2 regions of the Staphylococcus sp. MSU001 genome follow, and region 2 is predicted to be linked to the other one. Evidence: predicted binding sites of a transcription regulator. Region 2 holds the regulator's gene; the other holds the start of a gene.

Region 1 (4,084 bases), on a different contig from region 2:
TGGTGGTGGTACTGGACTTTCTGTCCTTGCTAGAGGCCTTAGAGAATTTCCAATAGACATTACTGCCATCGTTACTGTAGCGGACAATGGTGGGAGCACGGGGAAAATTAGAGATGTCATGGATATTCCAGCGCCTGGTGATATTCGTAATGTCATTGCTGCTTTAAGTGACTCGGAATCGATATTAACTCAATTGTTCCAGTACCGTTTTGGTGAAAATCAAGTAGATGGACATTCATTAGGTAATTTAGTTATTGCTGGAATGACTAATATTACCAATGACTTTGGGCACGCTATTAAAGAATTAAGTAAAGTTTTAAATATTAAAGGCCAAGTCATCCCTTCAACAAACACAAGTGTGCAACTCAACGCGGTGATGGAAGACGGTGAAATTGTACATGGAGAAACCAATATACCTAAAACACATAAAAAAATAAATCGGGTGTTTTTAGAGCCAAGTGATGTTGAACCAATGAATGAAGCGGTAGAAGCTTTAGAACAAGCAGATTTAATCGTCTTAGGTCCAGGTTCATTATATACAAGTGTTATATCAAATTTATGTGTCAAAGGCATTTCAGAAGCATTATTACGTACCTCTGCCCCAAAACTTTATGTATCTAATGTTATGACACAACCAGGCGAGACAGATAATTATGATGTTAAAGAGCATATTGATGCACTTACTCGACAAGTTGGTGAACCATTTGTTGATTTTGTCATATGTAGCTCAGAATCATATAGTAAAGATGTTTTACAACGATATGAAGAAAAGAATTCAAAACCAGTAGCAGTACATAAAGAACAATTAAAAGATAGTGGAATTAGAGTTTTAACGGCGTCTAATTTAGTTGAAATATCTAATGAACACTATGTCAGACATAACACAAAAGTATTATCAAAAATGATTTATGAACTTGCCTTAGATTTAACAAGTACAATTCGCTTTACTCCTAGTGATAAAAAGAAATAATTATAAGTGAAATCGTAGTTTATGATATGATAGCTTAAGTGTGTGTTTAGAATTAGAAAAACTTTACACCTCATTAGCGATACTATAAATAAGAATAGAAAAATGGATTAGGAAGGATGAGTGTTCAATGAGCTTTGCATCAGATATGAAAAATGAACTAACACGCATAGAAGTTGACGAATCGAATGCAAAAGCAGAGCTCAGTGCATTAATTCGCATGAATGGCGCGCTTAGTCTATCAAATCAACAGTTTGTAATTAATGTACAGACAGAAAATGCGACAACAGCTCGTCGAATTTACTCTCTTATCAAACGTATATTTAATGTTGAAGTTGAAATTTTAGTTAGAAAAAAGATGAAATTGAAAAAAAACAATATTTATATATGTCGAACAAAGATGTTAGCAAAAGAAATACTAAATGATTTAGGTATTTTAAAAGAGGGAGTTTTTACTCACGATATTGATCCGGATATGATTAAAGATGATGAAATGAAAAGAAGTTATTTAAGAGGGGCTTTCTTAGCAGGTGGTTCTGTAAATAACCCTGAAACATCTTCATATCATCTCGAAATTTTTTCACAATATGAAGATCATTCCGAAGGTCTTACTAAATTGATGAATAGTTATGAACTCAATGCGAAACATTTGGAACGTAAAAAAGGGAGTATTGCATATCTTAAAGAAGCTGAAAAAATTTCTGACTTTCTTAGTTTGATTGGTGGCTATCAAGCATTACTAAAGTTTGAAGATGTAAGAATTGTCCGTGATATGCGTAATTCGGTTAATCGTCTCGTTAATTGTGAAACAGCAAATCTTAATAAAACTGTTAGCGCAGCAATGAAACAGGTAGAAAGTATACAATTAATTGATGAAGAGATTGGCCTTGAAAATTTACCTGATCGTTTGAGAGAAGTAGCGAAGCTCAGAGTAGAACATCAAGAAATATCTTTAAAAGAATTGGGTGAGATGGTTTCTACAGGACCTATATCTAAATCAGGTATGAATCACCGTTTAAGAAAGTTGAATGAATTAGCGGATAAAATAAGAAATGGTGACCAAATTGAATTATAAAAAATGAGATTTTAAGACTGAAATTACAAATAATCTCAGGCATTAAAATCTCAACATTATTAAGCAACCCCCTCGAGAGGAATCGAACCTCTATTTTAAGAACCGGAATCTTATGTGTTATCCATTACACTACGAGGGGTAAATAGTGAAATAATCACATTTCTGTACGTCGTTCAATAATGACGGTACAATAAAAACGATAATTCTAGTTTACAAATGAAAAGGTTAAGCGTCAAATTGAATTTTTGATTAATAAGCTTAATCTTTGACCATTTTTGACTTTTAAGGTAAAATAATTTTAACAGTTATTATAAGGAGGAAAAATAAATGAATTTAATTCCTACAGTTATTGAAACAACTAACCGCGGTGAACGTGCGTATGATATATATTCACGTTTATTGAAAGACCGTATTATCATGCTAGGTTCTCAAATTGATGATAACGTAGCTAACTCTATTGTGTCACAATTATTATTCTTGCAAGCGCAAGATTCTGAAAAGGATATTTATTTATATATTAATTCACCAGGTGGCAGTGTAACTGCTGGATTTGCTATTTATGATACTATCCAGCATATCAAACCAGACGTACAAACAATCTGTATTGGTATGGCAGCGTCTATGGGTTCATTCTTGTTAGCAGCAGGTGCAAAAGGTAAACGATTTGCACTACCTAATGCTGAAGTTATGATTCACCAACCTTTAGGTGGTGCACAAGGACAAGCAACTGAAATTGAGATTGCAGCAAATCATATTTTAAAAACACGTGAAAAATTAAATCGTATTTTATCAGAACGTACAGGTCAATCTATTGAAAAAATTCAACAAGATACTGATCGCGACAACTTCTTAACAGCTGCAGAAGCTAAAGAATATGGATTAATTGATGAAGTAATGGAGCCAGAAAAATAATAAAATAAACGTTGCATGATTATTGATTAATACACAAAACCCTAGTAGACGAAAATGTATATTGGCACTGAACCCTTAAAACGGGAACTTAATAAAAACACCATGTTCTAGGCTATTAATTCTCTGTATTTTACAGGGGCTAAGTAGCCTAGTTTTTGTTGAATTCGATTATTATTATAGTTTTTAATGTACTTTTCGACAATATCTATTACAATATGATTAGAGCGATTAAGCTCATTATTGATGTAAAAAGTTTCAGACTTTAGCGAGGAATGGAAACTTTCTATCGGGGCGTTATCGGCAGGTGTTCCCTTTCGGGACATACTTCTGATAATGCCTTTTTCTTCGCACAATTGATAATAAGCATAAGATGTATAAACGCTGCCTTGATCACTATGTAATATACAACCCTCAGGTATATCGATTTGATTTAATGTATCATTAACTAAACTTTGGTCTTGTTTATCATCTATTTTATACGCCACAATTTCTCCGTTATAAATATCCATTATCGAAGATAAATACAACATAGAATGGCCAAATGGTAAATAAGTAATATCGGTTGTTAATACTTCCATTGGACAACTCGCTTTAAATTGTCTTTGTAATAAATTGTCCGTTTTATAATACGGTTTACCTATTCTTGTCGTCTTTTTCGTTCTAACTCGGCAGTTCAAATGATGCTTCTGCATCATTCTCTGTACTCTCTTATGATTAATTGGTGATGTATAACATTGATTAATCAATGTTGTAATCTTGCGATAACCGTAGGTATAGTGGTTAGCTTTACATAATTCAATGACTTTTTGTGTTACGGCATCATCTTTATGAGTTTTGTTTTTCCATCGGTAATATGTTGATTTAGGTATGTTTAATACTTCTAGTATCAATTTGATTGAATATTTTACTTTTAATTGATCCACTAAATCTATGACTACTGTTGGTACCACTTCCTTTCCAATGCCTTGTACTTTTTTAAAATATCCAATTCTATATCTTTTCTCTTATTTTCTAATTTTAATTGTTCTACTTCTGACAGCTCTTCTAATCCTTTACCGTAGGTATATTGTTTACCCACATGTTGTGAAAATCTATAACTTTCCCCATTTCGATACCATCGCCACCAAGTT
Region 2 (4,084 bases):
CCAAATAATAATTTTATTCCGAAACGAGCAACAACGTCACCTTTTTCATCATTCAATGATTTAATAGCTCCTGAAATAATACCAATTGAACTAAAGTTTGCGAATGATACTAAGAAGACAGAGGTAATTCCTTTAGCATGTTCCGATAATCCAGTAGCTTTACCTAAATCTTGCATTGCTACAAATTCATTAGATAGTAATTTTGTAGCCATTACTGAACCAGATTGAACTGCATCTTGCCATGGTATTCCAGTTAAAAAAGCGAAAGGTGCAAAAATAAATCCAATAAGCGTTTGGAAGTTCCATTTAATAGCACCGCCAGACACAAAGCTTAAGATTCCACTCACCATTCCATTTAATAAAGCAATAATTGCAATATAACCTATTAGCATTGCGCCTACAATAACTGCCACTTTAAATCCATCTAGTATATACTCCCCAAGCATTTCAAAGAAAGATTGTTTTTTTGTTTCGTTCTCATCAATTAATAATTTGTCGTCTTCCTCATTGACTTTATAAGGATTAATGATAGATGCAATGATAAAACCACCAAACAAGTTAAGCACTACTGCAGTCACAACATATTTTGGTTCAATAAGTGTAAAATAAGCGCCTATAATTGATGCTGATACCGTTGACATCGCTGAAGCAGTTAATGTATATAAGCGTTGTTTAGGTATGTAAGGTAATTGTTTTTTTAATGAGATAAAGACTTCAGATTGTCCTAGAATTGCTGCTGCGACCGCATTGTAAGATTCTAAACGGCCCATTCCATTAATCTTTGAAATTAAAAATCCCAGTAAGTTAATAATTAGTGGCAGTATTCGTGTATATTGTAATATACCTATCAATGCTGAAATAAAAACAATAGGTAACAAAACGCTAAAGAAGAATGGTGGTTGTTTAGGATCAACAAATTTAAAGCCACCAAATACAAAATTGACACCGACCGCTGCTTTAGCTAATAAATAATTAAAACCATCTGAAATACTCCCAATAACTGAAATTCCCAAATTAGTTTTGAGTAATATAAATGCAAATATTAATTGAATTACTAATAGTAATCCAACATATCGCCAGCGAATATTTTTTCTGTCTGAACTAAATAAAACTGCTAGTGCTAAAAAGAAAATGATTCCTAATATCCCAATCACAATATGCATATTTTTTCATTCCTTTAAATTTTTTCTATTTTCTATCATACAACAAAATGAACACGCTAACATCATTAATTTGAAATTTTAAAATCAAATTGGTTGAAAAAGGTCAAAGATGGTCATATAATATAGTCAAAGAAGGTCAAAAAAAGAGGTGATATCTATGCACAATATGTCCGACATCATAGAACAATACATTAAGCGGTTATTTGAAGAAGCAGATGAAGATGTTGTAGAAATACAACGCGCTCATATTGCTCAACGTTTCGATTGTGTTCCTTCTCAACTTAACTATGTTATTAAGACACGTTTCACCAATGAACATGGTTATGAAATTGAAAGTAAACGTGGTGGCGGTGGCTACATTCGAATCACTAAAATTGAAAATAAAGATGCAACAGGTTATATTAATCACTTACTACAATTAATAGGTCCATCTATTTCTCAACAACAAGGGTATTATGTCATAGATGGTTTGTTAGATAAAGGTTTGATTAATGAAAGAGAAGCTAAAATGATACAGACCATTATCGATAGAGAAACTTTAAAAATGGATGTTGTTGCACGCGATATTATAAGAGCTAATATCTTAAAACGATTACTACCAGTTATTAATTATTACTAGGTTAGGTGAGGTGTTTAAAATTGCTTTGTGAAAATTGCCATTTTAATGAAGCGGAAGTTAAACTTACTGTTAAAGGTATAGATAGTACGCATGAAAAATGGGTATGTTCAGTATGTGCCCAAGGAGAAAATCCCTGGTTACATTCTAACGATGATAATACGTATCATACACACCAAGACGATATAGAAGAAGCATTTGTGGTGAAACAGATACTTCAACACCTTGCTGCAAAACATGGTATTAATTTTCATGAGATGGCATTTAAAGAAGAAAAAAGATGCCCAACATGTCAGATGACACTTAAGGATATTGCACATGTTGGTAAGTTTGGGTGTGCTGATTGTTATGCTACGTTTAAAGAAGACATCATTGATATAGTTCAACGTGTTCAAGGTGGTCAATTTGAGCATGTAGGAAAAACACCACAATCATCGTATAAGAAACTTGCAATAAAAAAGCAAATTGAAGAAAAATCAAAATATCTAAATAAATTGATAAATGATCAAGAGTTTGAAGAGGCAGCGATTGTTCGTGATGAAATTAAAGCTTTAAAAAGTGAAAGCGAGGTGTCTCATGATGAGTAATATCCATACTAATATTAGTGAGTGGATGAAGATGTCTGAGGAGACACCTGTTATTATTTCTTCTAGAATACGATTAGCTAGAAATCTTGAAAATCATGTCCATCCACTTATGTTCCCTTCAGAGCAAGAAGGATATCGAGTGATTAATGAAGTTCAAGATGCGCTTCCCAACTTAACTTTGAATCGATTAGATACGATGGATCAACAAAGTAAAATGAAATTGGTTGCGAAACATCTTGTAAGTCCTGAACTAGTGAAACAACCTGCTTCAGCAGTAATGTTAAATGATGATGAATCGGTAAGTGTCATGATAAACGAAGAAGATCATATACGAATACAGGCTCTAGGAACTGATTTATCGCTAAAGGATTTATATCAACGTGCTTCTAAAATCGATGATGAATTAGATAAAGCGTTAGACATTAGTTATGATGAGCATTTAGGATATTTAACTACCTGTCCTACTAATATTGGTACAGGAATGCGTGCAAGTGTGATGTTACATTTACCTGGACTCTCCATTATGAAAAGAATGAACAGAATTGCACAAACAATTAACCGTTTTGGATTTACAATTCGAGGTATATACGGAGAAGGGTCACAAGTATATGGTCATATTTATCAGGTTTCAAATCAACTTACATTAGGAAAAACAGAAGAAGACATCATCGATAGCTTAACTGAAGTCGTAAATCAAATTATAAATGAAGAAAAGCAAATAAGAGAAAGACTTGATAAACACAATCCTGTAGAGACACTAGATAGAGTTTATCGATCATTAGGTGTACTACAAAACAGTAGAATTATTTCTATGGAAGAAGCCTCATATCGTTTAAGCGAAGTGAAACTAGGTATTGATTTGAATTATATTTTGCTTGAAAATTTTAAATTTAATGAATTAATGGTAGCAATACAGTCGCCATTTTTAATAGATGACGAAGATAATAGAACAGTAAATGAAAAAAGAGCTGATTTATTAAGAGAGCATATAAAATAGGAGGTATTTATACATGTTATTTGGTAGATTGACAGAGCGTGCACAACGTGTGTTGGCACATGCACAAGAAGAAGCAATTCGTTTGAACCATTCTAATATTGGAACAGAACATCTTTTGCTTGGTTTAATGAAAGAGCCAGAAGGTATAGCTGCAAAGGTATTAGAAAGTTTTAATATTACTGAAGATAAAGTCATCGAAGAAGTTGAAAAACTTATCGGTCACGGTCAAGAGCAAATGGGCACACTACATTATACACCGAGAGCAAAAAAAGTAATTGAACTGTCTATGGATGAAGCTCGAAAGCTACATCATAACTTTGTAGGAACAGAGCATATTCTATTAGGTTTAATTAGAGAAAATGAAGGTGTTGCAGCACGTGTGTTTGCAAACCTAGATTTAAATATTACTAAAGCACGTGCCCAAGTTGTAAAAGCTTTAGGAAGTCCAGAAATGAGTAATAAAAATGCGCAAGCTAATAAGTCTAATAACACGCCTACTTTAGATGGATTAGCTAGAGATTTAACTGTTATTGCTAAAGATGGAACGTTAGATCCAGTTGTAGGACGAGATAAAGAGATTACTCGTGTAATTGAAGTTTTAAGTCGTCGTACTAAAAATAATCCTGTGCTAATTGGTGAACCCGGTGTTGGTAAAACAGCAATTGCTGAGGGACTTGCGCAAGCAATTGTTAAAAATGAAGTACCAGAAAATTTAAAAGAC

What was found. The regulator CtsR, encoded in region 2, represses protease genes until heat stress. The targets are predictions, from matches to a motif close to ATGGTCAATAAAGGTCAAACA.
Region 1: the regulator CtsR is predicted to act here: its motif matches at 2,305-2,325, upstream of clpP (ATP-dependent Clp endopeptidase proteolytic subunit ClpP).

What each region holds. Positions count from the first base shown of each region.
Region 1 covers NZ_JBRIKK010000006.1:115,615-119,698, forward strand. Annotated here, with positions in the region: gene ACVBFA_RS04365 (gluconeogenesis factor YvcK family protein) at 1-970, shown strand, start outside; gene whiA (DNA-binding protein WhiA) at 1,098-2,042, shown strand; tRNA gene ACVBFA_RS04375 (tRNA-Arg) at 2,110-2,181, opposite strand; gene clpP (ATP-dependent Clp endopeptidase proteolytic subunit ClpP) at 2,370-2,954, shown strand; one part of gene ACVBFA_RS04385 (IS3 family transposase) at 3,062-3,933, opposite strand; one part of gene ACVBFA_RS04385 (IS3 family transposase) at 3,933-4,084, opposite strand, start outside.
Region 2 covers NZ_JBRIKK010000019.1:49,538-53,621, reverse strand. Annotated here, with positions in the region: gene ACVBFA_RS09580 (NupC/NupG family nucleoside CNT transporter) at 1-1,163, opposite strand, end outside; gene ACVBFA_RS09575 (CtsR family transcriptional regulator) at 1,321-1,782, shown strand; gene ACVBFA_RS09570 (UvrB/UvrC motif-containing protein) at 1,803-2,366, shown strand; gene ACVBFA_RS09565 (protein arginine kinase) at 2,356-3,363, shown strand; gene ACVBFA_RS09560 (ATP-dependent Clp protease ATP-binding subunit) at 3,377-4,084, shown strand, end outside.